Regions from separate parts of the Bradyrhizobium sp. BWC-3-1 genome, predicted to be linked through region 2. Evidence: riboswitches for the same ligand, from Rfam matches in the RefSeq annotation. Region 2 holds a riboswitch; the other holds the start of a gene.
What was found. A riboswitch is a leader RNA that binds a small molecule or an ion and turns the genes downstream of it on or off. The one in region 2 is predicted to bind S-adenosylmethionine.
Positions count from the first base shown of each region.

Region 1 (6,413 bases), 1.3 Mb from region 2:
GAGCCCTGCACGCCGGCGCGCCAATTCCGCATCACGAATTTTGCGCAGGCTTAGTTTGCGAGGCTTTGGCGGCACGCTCGCGCTCGACGCGCTCGGTGACGTCGCGTGCCATCGCCACCGATCCTTGCACCACTCCAGCGGCGTCCCGCACCAGCGCAAAGGTCATCTCGATGTAGAGCTTGCGTCCGTCCTTGTGCAGCGCGCGGGTCAGTGTCGGCTTGCCCGCAAGCTTCATCGCGCCGCTGGCAAGCGCGGCCTCAAAACCTTTCCAGTGCGCGGCGCGCAGATGTTCGGGAATGATCAGGTCGAGATTCTGGCCCAGCGCTTCGTCCGCCGAGAAGCCGAACAGTGCGGACGATGCGCGGTTCCAGCGCATGATCGTGCCGGAGCGATCCGAATAGATCAGCGCGTCGGCGACGTCGTCGAGGATTCTTGCGTCGAGTTCGGATTGATCTGTCATTTCGCCACCTCGGACGTAGATTCACTTCCCATCTTGACACAGATTCGGTGTCATCGCCCGACTTGATCGGGCGATCCAGTATTCCAGAGGCGGATGTGATCGAACCAATAGGCTACGGCGTACTGGATGCCCCGGTCAAGCCGAGGCATGACAGCGGAAGGTGAGGCTATCCCTACACCCGGAAATGCTTGCTCAGCTTCAGGCCCTGCGCCTGGTAGTTCGAGCCGATGCGCTGGCCGTACATCGCGTCGGGGCGGGCCAGCATCTTCTCGTAGACGAGGCGGCCGACGATCTGGCCGTGCTCGAGGATGAACGGCACCTCGCGCGAGCGCACTTCGAGCACGGCGCGCGAGCCTAGCCCGCCGGCGCCGGCATAGCCGAAGCCGGGATCGAAGAATCCGGCATAATGCACGCGGAACTCGCCGACCAGCGGATCGAACGGCACCATCTCCGCGGCGTAATCGGGCGGCACCTGCACCGCCTCTTTCGACGCGAGGATATAGAACTCGCCGGGATCGAGGATCAGGCTGCCGTCGGGACGGGCCGAGATCGGCTCCCAGAAGTCCTCGACGGAATAGCCGGCGCGGCGATCGACGTCGATGACGCCGGTGTGGCGCTTGGCGCGGTAGCCGACGAAGCCGCCGCTCTTCTCGCCGGAGAGATCAACAGAGACGGCGACGCCGCCGGTGAGGTCGGCGTCGTCGATATCGACGAGACGCTCGGTCGCGTGCAGCCCCTCGAGGTCGTCGATGTTGAGGATGGCATCGCCGGTGCGGAAGCGCACCTGGCTCAGGCGCGAGCCCTCGCTGACCAGCACCGGAAACGTCTTCGGGCTGATCTCGGCATAGAGCGGGCCGTGATAGCCGGCACCGATCATGTCGAAGCGGCGGGTGCCGTCGGCGATCACGCGGGTGAAGACGTCGAGCCGGCCGGTCGAGCTCTTCGGGTTGGCGGCCGCGACGATTTCCGGCGGCAGCGCGAGGCTTTCAAGCAGCGGCACGATGTAGACGCAGTTGGTCTCCAGCACCGCGCCGTCGGCGAGGCTGAACTCGTGCAGCTTCAACTCGTCGATGCGCTCGGCGACCGTGGCGCCGGGACCGGGCAGGAAGCTGGCGCGAACGCGATAGGCGATATCGCCAAGACGCAAATCGAGGCTCGCCGGCTGGATCTGGCTTTCGACGAAGTCGTAAGCGGGCAGGATGAGACCGCCCTCCGCCATCGCCGCGATCATGCGGTCGGGCAGGATACCATTGGCGTCGGCGGCGACCGTGAACGTCAACCCGGGGTCCTCATCAGGGATCAAACACATCCCGACATGCGGGAAATATGAGCGTTTTACGGCTATCCGATGGACGTCTTGACGGAAAGGGCATTGCGGAATATGAGCATGACTTATCCCGTGGTGATTTGAGCCGGCCGGCTTGCAGCCACGTTAAATAAGTCGCTAAACAGGCCGGGGACCTCTGTGATCCCGGCCCGTGGAGATATTCCAGGCCGGTTTTTTTGTGACCATTCTCGATGGTCACGTCAGGAGGTCCTATGTCGAAGTCCCCGGCGCCAACCGCCCACTACCGTCCCGAAACTCGCCTGGTTCATTCCGGCACCTTACGCTCGCAATATGGCGAGACGTCGGAGTCGCTGTTCCTGACCCAGGGCTACGTCTACAACAGCGCTGAGGAGTGCGAGGCGCGGTTCAAGGGCGAGGACCCCGGCTTCATCTATTCACGCTACTCCAATCCGACCATCTCGATGTTCGAGCGCCGCATGATCGAGCTCGAAGGCGCCGAAGCGGCACGTTCGGCCGCGACCGGCATGGCCGCGGTGACGACCGCGATCCTGGCGCCGCTCAAGGCCGGCGATCACGTCGTGGCCTCGCGCGCGCTGTTCGGCTCGTGTCTCTACGTCGTGCAGGATTTACTGCCGCGCTACGGCATCGAGACCACGCTGGTCGACGGCCTCGATCTCGACCAGTGGCAGCGCGCCATGAAGCCGAACACCAAGACGTTCTTCCTGGAGAGCCCGACCAATCCGACGCTCGACGTGCTCGACATTCCCGGCATTGCCGAGATCGCGCATAGTGGCGGCGCGCGGCTCGTCGTCGACAACGTGTTCGCCACCCCGATCTGGCAGAGCCCGCTCGCGCTCGGCGCCGACGTCGTGGTCTATTCCGCGACCAAGCACATCGACGGCCAGGGCCGCTGTCTCGGCGGCATCATCCTGTCCTCGGAAGCGTTCATCGCCGAGCACATCCACAATTTCATGCGCCAGACCGGCCCGTCGATCTCGCCGTTCAACGCCTGGGTCCTGCTCAAGGGGCTGGAGACGCTCGCCGTGCGCGTGCGCGCGCAGACCGAGACGGCGGCGCGCATCGCGGACGTGCTGGCGAGCCATCCGAAGATTTCGCGGCTGGTGTTTCCCGGCCGCGCCGATCATCCGCAGGCTGCATTGGTGAAGAAGCAGATGCGCGGCGGCTCGACGCTGGTCGGCCTCGAGGTCAAGGGCGGCAAGCAGGCGGCGTTCCGCGTGCTCAACGAGCTCAAGCTCGCCAAGATCTCGAACAATCTCGGCGACGCCAAGAGCCTCGTCACCCATCCCGCGACCACGACGCATCAGCGTTTGAAGCCGGAGGACCGCGCCGCGCTCGGCATCAGCGAAGGATTCATCCGCTTCTCGGCAGGCCTCGAGCACGCGGACGATCTGATCGAGGATCTGACCGCGGCGCTGGAGAAGGCGTAGCCACGCATTCGACATCGTAGGGTGGGCAAAGCAAGCGTGCCACCATTCACGATCACAGTGCCGCTGGATGGTGGGCACGGCGCGAAGAGCGCGCCTTTGCCCACCCTGCAGCAGCTACATCGGCCGATAGGTCCGCACGTCCGCGGGCACGTTCACGCCGAGCTTGATTTGGCCGACGGAGCGGATGATGTCGTCGCCGAGGAGCTGGGCGAAGCAGGCATAGCCCCAATCGTTCATGTGCAGTCCGTCCGCGATCACGAAACTCTCGACCGGAAGGGATTGCTTCTCGTGCCAGTCGCGCATCACCTCGAAGCGCGGGAAGATACCGACGTGACGGAGCTCGGCGACCTTGCCGAGCAGCTTCACCATCTTGCCGGCGCTCTCGGCGCGCTGGTTGACCGCGGGCGAATATTGCGGATCGACCAGCACGATGTCGGTGCCGCCGGTGGCCTGGATGCGAGCGATGCCGTCCTCGACCAGTTTGGCGGTCTCGCCAGGATCGAGATTGCGCAGCACGGCATTGGTGCCGACCTGCCAGATCACCAGATCCGGATGCACGTCGATCACCTCTTTCTGGAGACGCTTCATCATCTCGGGCGCATCCTCGCCGCCGACGCCGGCATTGACGACGGTGATGTCGGCGGTCGGATAGTGCCGGTGCAGCTGCGCGGCAAGGCGATTGGGATAGTTGAACTCCGGCGAGCTCGCGCCGAATCCCGCGGTCGACGACGAGCCGAACGCGACGATGACGACGGGCTGGCCGGCGACGAGCTTGCCCGCGACATGCGGCAGCGAGCCCATCGCCTTCGAGCCGCCCTTCGGCGACAGGCAGGGCACGCGGCTAAAGATGTCGCCGGCGGATTTCGCGACCTGCTTCACCTTGTCGATGGCGCGCGCCGTGATGCCGCGCTGGTCGGGGGACGTCGCTGCGACGGTGGTCTGGGACGGTGAAGCGGGAGCCGGATCAGCCGACTGCTGCGGGGCCGGTGTTGCCTGCGCGGCCTGCGTCTGCGCGTGGGACTGCGAGGCCGGACTCAGCAACAGCAGCACCGCTGCTGCGGGCACAGCCAGCCATGCCGTCAGGCAAAAAGGGCGGAGAGAACTCATTAACGCTAGACCTCAATTTTGCTGCTGGGCCGGCTCCAGATGGGCAGCGTCGATCAGGAACTGTGCCAACGCCCGGCCAAGGCAATCATGGACCTGCTTCGCCAACTCGGGGCCGCGCGACGGGCTGAATAGGTCGAACTGGCCCTGATCATTCCACTGCCGCATGATCGCGAACCGATCGAACAGCGGAATATCGTGCTCCTGCGCCACCACCCGCATATTGTCGAGGTATGGCGGCACCGAGATCATGGTTTCGGTACGCGGACTGTACTGCAAATTCATCAAGACGACGTCAGCCCCTGCCTTTTGCAACGCAACAACCCCTTCGGTCACCGCGCCACGAAAATCATCGGGATCGATGGCCCGGATAGCATCGACAGTCCCGGTCTGCCAGATGACCAAAGTAGGCGTTTTTGCTTCCATCAGCTTAACGAAGCTGGCAGCCGCCTCCTCGGCCGTTTTCTTGCTCTGTATTTCTACGGAGACGTGCACAATCTCGGACGGCGGCAGCTTGTCCTTCAGGATGGCCTGCATCCGCGCCGGATAAGAGGCGTCCTCGGAAGCCGGAATCGTGGTCGAGCGACTGCCGATGACCAGGATTTCGAGCGGCTTGCCGGCCTTCACGGCATCGGCGACCTTGGGAAGCTGGCTTTCGCTGGTGAGCAGATAGGACGGCACTTCACAGGCTGCGGGCGCGGCTGAAGCAGCCGGCGCAGCATCGTCCGCGCGCGCCGGAGGCGCGGCGAGACCACCGCACAGCAGGATCAGGCTCAGGAAAACCTTCGCCTTCATCAGCCCCCTCCCGCCATATCGGCGCTGCCGACGGCGCTTTTGGTTTTCGAACCGCTCTTGTCAGCCACCCGCTTGTACCACGAAATCAGCCAGGCCATGGCCCACATGATCAGGATTCCGGAGAGACTTATTAGCGCATGCATGACCGGGCCGCCCGAGACTTCGGCCAGGATGAAATGGCCGGCAAAGGCGAGGAAGACGCCGAGACAGAATATCTCCAGGGAATGCGAGCCGCACAGGATCAGCGGCCGCAGCCAGGGCGATTTCAGGCCCGGCCAGTCCCGGGGCAGGACGCGCACGGTGAGCGCGGCCAGCGCCAGGAAATGCGTGAAGCGCAGCACGTCAAGGTCGGCCTTGTCGATCGGATACATCCACTGCTCGAGCCGCTTCGGCATGAAGTGGGAGAGCTGCGGCACATACCAGGTCAGCGTCACGTAGAATGCCGCAACCAGATAGGCGATCGCGATCCACATCGTCACCCGCGAAGCCAGAATGTGCGACATGCGTCGCGCACCCCCGAGCGCGCACCATGCCCCGAACACGAACAGCAATTGCCAGGCGAAGGGATTGAAGGCCCAGAAGCCGTTCGGATAGGCCGACAGATAGAGGTCGTATTCCCAGGTCACCGCGTAGAGCGCGACCGAGAGGCCGAGCGTCACGTCGGGGCGCCACTTCATCAGCCACAGGATCAAGGGCAGCGCCAGCATCAGCACGATGTAGAGCGGCAGCACGTCCATGTTGACCGGACGGAAGCGCAGCAGCAGCGCCTGCACGATCGTGACGTCGGGCTGCTTGAGGAAATCCATGATGCCCATCTCTTCGGTGTAGAGCGGGTTCTCGAACCTGGTCGCGACGTAGGAGATTTCGGCAAGGAAGATCGTGAACAGGAAGACGTGGGCGACATAGATCTGCCAGACGCGCCGCAGGATGCGCGCGGTGGCGACGACGATGCCGGACTCCAGCATCGCCCGACCGTAGACGAAGGCGGCGGTATAGCCGGAGATGAAGATGAAGATCTCGGTGGCGTCGCTGAAGCCGTAATTGCGGATCGTGAACCAGGTCAGAAGGCTCGGCGGCAAATGGTCGATGAAGATCAGCCACAGCGCAAGGCCGCGGAATAGGTCCAGCCGGAGCTCGCGCTCGCCGATGGCGGGCAGCGAAATGGCCGGCGCGGCCGCGCGCCGCTTCGCTCCCGCGGACTTGACCTCCACAGGTTTAGCGGTTCCCGCGATCGTCGATCCCGTCACTTGGTCGGCAATGGTCATCGGGGGCCTAAAAACCCTTCCGCAAATCGCGACGTGGCAAGGAGTGTACCGGT
Region 1 is NZ_CP136625.1:8,453,665-8,460,077, forward strand. Features, by position in the region: gene RX329_RS40420 (PAS domain-containing protein) at 32-460, opposite strand; gene RX329_RS40425 (2'-deoxycytidine 5'-triphosphate deaminase) at 633-1,769, opposite strand; SAM riboswitch at 1,850-1,929, shown strand; gene RX329_RS40430 (O-succinylhomoserine sulfhydrylase) at 2,000-3,196, shown strand; gene RX329_RS40435 (SGNH/GDSL hydrolase family protein) at 3,311-4,303, opposite strand; gene RX329_RS40440 (SGNH/GDSL hydrolase family protein) at 4,316-5,095, opposite strand; gene RX329_RS40445 (OpgC domain-containing protein) at 5,095-6,360, opposite strand.
Region 1: it holds a riboswitch for S-adenosylmethionine, as region 2 does, so the genes downstream of both, RX329_RS40430 (O-succinylhomoserine sulfhydrylase) here and RX329_RS04660 (homoserine O-acetyltransferase MetX) in region 2, are expected to answer to the same signal.

Region 2 (6,413 bases):
TGATGCCGACATGACCGCCCCGGCCACCACGCGACATCACTGCGATGGCGCCGACCTGCGGACCGGACACGCGCGTGCCGTAATGCGCGAACGAATTCGCCATGTCGGAGCCGGTGCCACGATGACCGGTCTTTTCGAGCACCATGTTCATGAAGCGCGCGCACCACAGGCTACCGCGACCGGTCGGATTGCCGCCGACATAGCGGCGTGCCTCGGACACGAGGCCCGACCCACCGCCGAAGCCGCCGCCGCTCGTCGCGCTATTGGCCATGCCGCCGTCATTCGCGTTAGTGGCTATCCCACCTCCACGCCTCATAATTCGACGGCTGGCGCGCGTGGTCATCTCACCGCTGGTAACCATTCCAGCGTTGCCGCTCATGGCCATTCCACGGCTGCCGCTCATGGCCATTCCACCACTGCCGCTCATAGCCGTTCCAGCGCTGCCGCTTATGGCGATGCCGCCGCTATTGGCGTTCGGATCATAGCTGGCGAAGGTGTTGCCGAAGCCGTTCGCCTGCAATTGCGCCGCGCCGCGCTCGAAGCGCGAGCCGCGTGCATGCCGGTAATGATGATGTCTGCTGGCGTGATGCGCGTAAGCGTGCCGCTCTGCGCTATGACGATGAGGTCGTGCTGACGCCGGAGAAGTGAAGGCGGCGAACGCCGCGAAGAAAACAGCCAGCGCGACGACACAGCGCGACAGGCGAGACGCAAACAACTCGAACATTCTTCATCCTTCGTTGACACCCCACTTCCCCGTCGGCCCGTGCGGTGGCCGACATCCGCGGGCTGTATCAGTATCCTGATGTGGCGAGAACAAGACGCGGCCCCTAAGAATTTGGACGATGATTAATAAGTGCTACCATCGTATGCGCTGACCGCAGGACGGCATTCCAAAGCCGCAGCCACCTCAGGGAGAAAACCGGATGCCTCACGCCCTCACGAAGGACAATTGTCGACTCTATTTCGAAGAAGCGGGCACGGGCACGCCGATTATTTTTCTGCACGAATTCGCGGCCGACTACACCAATTGGGAGCCGCAGATGCGCTACTTCTCGCGCGGCCATCGCTGCATCACCTATTCCGCACGCGGCTACACGCCATCGGACGTGCCTGATGGCGAGGTCTACGGCTACACGCATTTCTACACCGATGCGCTCGCGGTGCTCGATCATCTGAAGATCGATCGCGCGCACTTCGTCGGCCTCTCGATGGGCGCCTATTCGTCGCTCCAGATCGGGCTCAACGCGCCCCAACGTGCGCTGTCGATGACGCTCGCCGGCGTCGGCTCGGGCTCGGAGATCGAGAACCTCGACGCCTGGCGCCAGCAGTGCCGCGCCAACGCGGAGCAATTCGAGATGCTCGGCTCAGCCGAAGTCGCAAAAGTCACGCGCGAGGCGCCGAGCCGGATTCCCTTCCTGGTGAAGGACCCGCGCGGTCACGCCGATTTCTATGCCGCCCTGGCGCGGCACGACGCCAAGGGATCAGCGCGGACGATGCGCGGCTTCCAGGCCGGCCGTCCCTCGATCTTTACGATGACGGACGCGATCAGAGCGGCCACGACGCCGGCACTCATCATCTGCGGCGACGAGGACGATCCGTGCGTGGGCGCAAGCCTGTTCCTGAAGAAGCATCTGCCGGCGGCAGGGCTCGCCATGTTTCCAAAGTCCGGCCACGTCCTCAATCTCGAAGAGCCAGCGCTGTTCAACGAAATGGTGGAACGGTTCGTCACGCTGGTGGAAGCGGGAAGATGGCCGGTGCGCGACCCGAGGTCACTGGCGGCGCATTAGCGCGAAGGCGTCACCAGGTACTGGGTCGCGTAGATGGGGTAACGGGCCGGCCTACTTCCTGCCGCCCCGCGTCAGCAGAAACACGCCCTGCTCGCCGAACAGATTCCACACCCACCAGGGCATCCGCAGCCGCAGCGGACGGCCGTAGAGGTCGAGCGCCTCGGCACGTTCCATCTTGACGTCGATCGCGTCGCAGAGCTCGACGAAATCCTTGATAGTGCAGAAATGGATGTTGGCGGTGTCATACCAGCTTGCGGGCAGGTTCTCCGTGCGCGGCATGTGGCCGCCGATCAGGAGCTGGAGCCGCATCTTCCAGAAGCCGAAATTCGGGAACGACACGATGGCGCGGCGGCCGATGCGCAGCAAATTCTCCAGCACCACTTTCGGCTGCCGCGTCGCCTGCAACGTCTGCGACAGGATCACGTAGTCGAAGGCGTCATCCGGATAATTCACGAGGTCGGTGTCGGCATCGCCCTGCACCACCGCAAGACCCTTGGCGACGCAGCGGTTGACGCCCTCGCGCGACAGCTCGATGCCGCGGCCGTCGACGCCGCGGGTTTCCAGCAGTTGGAGCAGGTCGCCCTCGCCGCAGCCGACGTCGAGCACCTTCGAGCCCGGCTTGACCATCTCGGCCACCAGCACATGGTCCGCGCGAAAATCACCGGGTTGCCCGGCCACAACGCCGCCGAGCGGCAACGTTTCCTGTACAGACATGCCTAGTCGTCCTTGTTAAGCATTCCTGGCGGTAAGCCCGCGCGCCTTGCCCGCCGATTGCAGGAAGGCACGGGCGATGTCGAAGAACTCGGGCACGTCGAGCAGGAACGCGTCGTGACCGCGATCGGTCTCGATTTCGGCGAACGACACCCGCGCGCTCGACGCATTCAGCGCGTGCACCAGCGCGCGCGATTCCGAGGTCGGGAACAGCCAGTCGCTGGTGAAGGAGACCACGCAGAAGCGGGTCTGGATTCCCGCGAACGCCTTCGCCAGCACGCCACCATGGTCGGCGGCGATGTCGAAATAGTCCATCGCGCGGGTCAGATAGAGATAGGAGTTGGCGTCGAAGCGCTCGACGAAGGACGAGCCCTGGTAGCGCAGATACGACTCAACCTGGAAGTCGGCGTCGAAAGAGAAAGTCGGCAGCTCGCGGTCCTGCATGCGCCGCCCGAATTTTCGATGCAGCGCGGCGTCGGAGAGATAGGTGATGTGCGCCGCCATCCGGGCGACAGCGAGGCCACGATGCGGATGGATGCCTCGATCGGCATAGCCGCCATGGTGCCAGTCGGGGTCGGCCATCACCGCCTGGCGGCCAAGCTCGTGGAACGCGATGTTCTGCGCCGAGTGTCGTGTCGAGCAGGCAATCGCCAGCGCGGAGAACACGCGACTCGGATACGCCGCAGTCCATTGCAGCACTTGCATGCCGCCCATCGAGCCGCCGACGACCGCGAACAGCGTGTCGATGCCGAGCCGGTCGATCAGCATCGCCTGCGCGCGCACCATGTCGGGGATGGTGATGACGGGGAAATCGAGCCCCCAAACCTTGCCGGTCGCGGGATTGATCGAGGCCGGGCCGGTCGAGCCCATGCAGCCGCCGATCACGTTGGAGCAGATGATAAAATATTCGTTGGGATCGAGCGGCCGGCCGGGGCCGACCAAGGTCTCCCACCAGCCGGGCTTGCCGGTGACAGGGTGCACGTTGGCGACGTGCTGGTCGCCGGTCAGCGCATGGCAGATCAGGATCGCGTTGGAGCGATCGGCATTCAGCTCGCCGTAGGTCTGGTAGGCGATCTGGAACGGGCTGAGATCGACCCCGCAGTCGAGCCGCAGCGGCTGCTCCGAGCCGAACTGCGCGACGTGCGAACTCGGATGATCCACCTCGTGCGACCGCTCGTCGGCGGTGATCGCGGGACTCGGAATGGACTGGACGCCAACCATCTGACCATCGACCTCGTTTGCGATCGTAGAAGTGACCGCATTGACATCAGGCCATGAAAAACCCGGCCTGAACGATAGGTTCGGCCGGGATCGAAAGCGTCCCCGGCCTGTTTAGCGAGTTTTTTAACGTGGCTGCAAGCCGGCCGGCTCAAATGACCACGGAACGGGTAAAAACTACCGTCTTGGACGGTTTTCGTCAAGTCACGGCCCGGATCAACCAAATTCGCCTGTCGCGCCACGGGCGGAAAGGGCCCGATTTCTCTTTGCATTTCTCTTTGCTTTCGCAGCCCCGACTGCCTAATCAGGATATCCATCACAGCGGTGACGGCTCGACTGATCCGCATTGGAACGCCTCTCAGCAGCACCCGTCAGACATGTCCCAACGTCCGCCCGCGCCACCATCACTCCAGGAATTGCGTAAGGAGATCGACGCGATCGACGAAGGCATGCATCGCCTGCTGATGCAACGCGGCGACATCATCGACCGCCTGATCCAGGTGAAGCAGACCCAGGAGGTCGGCTCGGCGTTCCGCCCGGCACGCGAGGCCTCCATGATGCGCGACCTCGTGCAGCGTCATCGCGGCATCCTGCCGCTCGACACCGTCGAGAGCATCTGGCGCGTCATCATCGCGACCTTCACCTATGTCCAGGCCCCGTTCTCGGTCCACGCCGACATCTCGGCGAGCGAGCCGGCCATGCGCGATTCCGCGCGATTCCATTTCGGCTTCACCGTGCCTTACGTCGCGCATTTCAGCGCGCAGGCGGCGGTCGAGGCCGTCGCGAAGTCCAAGGGCGACCTGGCGCTGGTCTCGGCGACCTCCAGCCGCACACCATGGTGGCTGGAGCTGGAAGAAGCCGGCGCGCCAAAGATCATCGCGCGGCTGCCCTTCGTCGAGCGCGCCGACCATCCGGCGGCGTTGCCCGTGTTCGCGGTCTCGCGCGTCGCCGACAGCGCGCTGGTGACGGAGGTCGAGACCTTCAGCGTGCGCGTCTCTGGGTGGAATGCGGAGGTCGCGCGCGCCCTGTCGCCGCTCGCCGAGATCGTGGCGGTGCCCGACACCGCCTTCGACGGCGCCGCGCTGCTGGTCTCGGTCACCGCGACAAGCAGCATCGACAAGATCAAGGCTGCCCTGATCGAAGCGGGGGCCTCGGTGCGCTCCACGGCCCTCGTCGGCAGCCACGCAACGCGCTATACGGTGCCCCCGACCGGGTCGAAATCGTAAGTCGCGAACCGCTTAAGCCAGTCCGGAGTTGAAGATGTCCCGCCCCGTGCCGAATCCCGGCATTCTCGATATTGCGCCCTATACGCCCGGCAAGACCCCGGTGGCAGAGCCCGGCCGCAAGGTGTTCAAGCTCTCGGCCAACGAGACGCCGTTCGGGCCCTCGCCGAAGGCGAGCGAGGCGTTCAAGCAGGTGGCGGATCATCTGGAAGACTATCCGGAAGGAACCTCGCGCGTGCTGCGCGAAGCAATCGGGCGCACCTTCGGGCTCGATCCCAACCGCATCATCTGCGGCGCCGGCTCGGACGAGATCCTCAACCTGCTCGCCCACACCTATCTCAGCCACGGTGACGAGGCGATCTCGACCACGCACGGCTTTCTAGTCTATCCGATCGCGACCATGGCGGTCGGCGCGAAGAATGTCATCGCGGCCGAGAAGAACCTCACCTGCGATGTCGACGCCATCCTCAAGGCGGTGACGCCGAAGACAAAGCTGGTCTGGCTCGCCAACCCCAACAATCCGACCGGCACCTATGTGCCGTTCGACGAGGTCAAGCGCCTGCGCGCCGGCCTGCCCTCGCACGTGCTGCTGGTGCTGGACGCAGCCTATTGCGACTACGTCTCGCGCAATGATTACGAGATGGGGATCGAGCTGGTCGCGACCACCGAAAACACGGTGGTGACCCACACCTTCTCCAAGATCCATGGACTTGCGGCGCTGCGCATCGGCTGGATGTTCGGCCCCGAGCACATCATCGATGCGGTCAACCGCATCCGGGGTCCCTTCAACGTGTCGACGCCGGCCATGTACGCCGCCGTTGCCGCGATCGAGGACACAGCGCACCAGGCCATGTCGAAGCAGTTCACCGAGACCTGGCGCGACTGGCTCGCCGAGGAGATCGGCAAGCTCGGGCTGAAGGTGACGCCGAGCGTCGCCAATTTCGTGCTGATCCACTTCCCGACCGAGGGCAAGACCTCGGACGCAGCCGACGCCTTCCTCACCAAGCGCGGGCTGGTGCTGCGCGGCTTGAAGAACTACGGCCTGCCGCATTCGCTACGCATGACCATCGGCACCGAGGAGGCCAACCGCCTCGTCGTCGAGGGCCTGCGCGACTTCATGGCCGGACGATGAGCGCGACCCCGCACTTCCAGCGCGTTGCGCTGATCGGCTTCGGCCTGATCGGGGGCTCGATCGCACGCGCCGCGAAGCTCCAGGGCCTGGCTTCCGAGATCGTCACCACCGCGCGCTCGGAGAAGACGCGCGCACGCGTGATGGAGCTCGGCATCGTCGATCAGGTCGTCGCGACCAATGCGGAAGCCGTGAAGGACGCCGATCTCGTCATCCTCTGCATTCCCGTCGGCGCCTGCGGCCCGGTGGCGCAGGAGATCTCCGCGCATCTCAAACCCGGCGCGATCATCTCCGACGTCGGCTCGGTCAAGGGCGCCATCGTCAGGGATATGGCGCCGCACCTGC
Region 2 is NZ_CP136625.1:951,767-958,179, reverse strand. Features, by position in the region: gene RX329_RS04675 (TIGR02594 family protein) at 1-724, opposite strand, end outside; gene RX329_RS04670 (alpha/beta fold hydrolase) at 924-1,787, shown strand; gene metW (methionine biosynthesis protein MetW) at 1,839-2,501, opposite strand; gene RX329_RS04660 (homoserine O-acetyltransferase MetX) at 2,517-3,719, opposite strand; SAM riboswitch at 3,810-3,889, opposite strand; gene RX329_RS04655 (chorismate mutase) at 4,094-4,942, shown strand; gene hisC (histidinol-phosphate transaminase) at 4,977-6,071, shown strand; gene RX329_RS04645 (prephenate/arogenate dehydrogenase family protein) at 6,068-6,413, shown strand, end outside.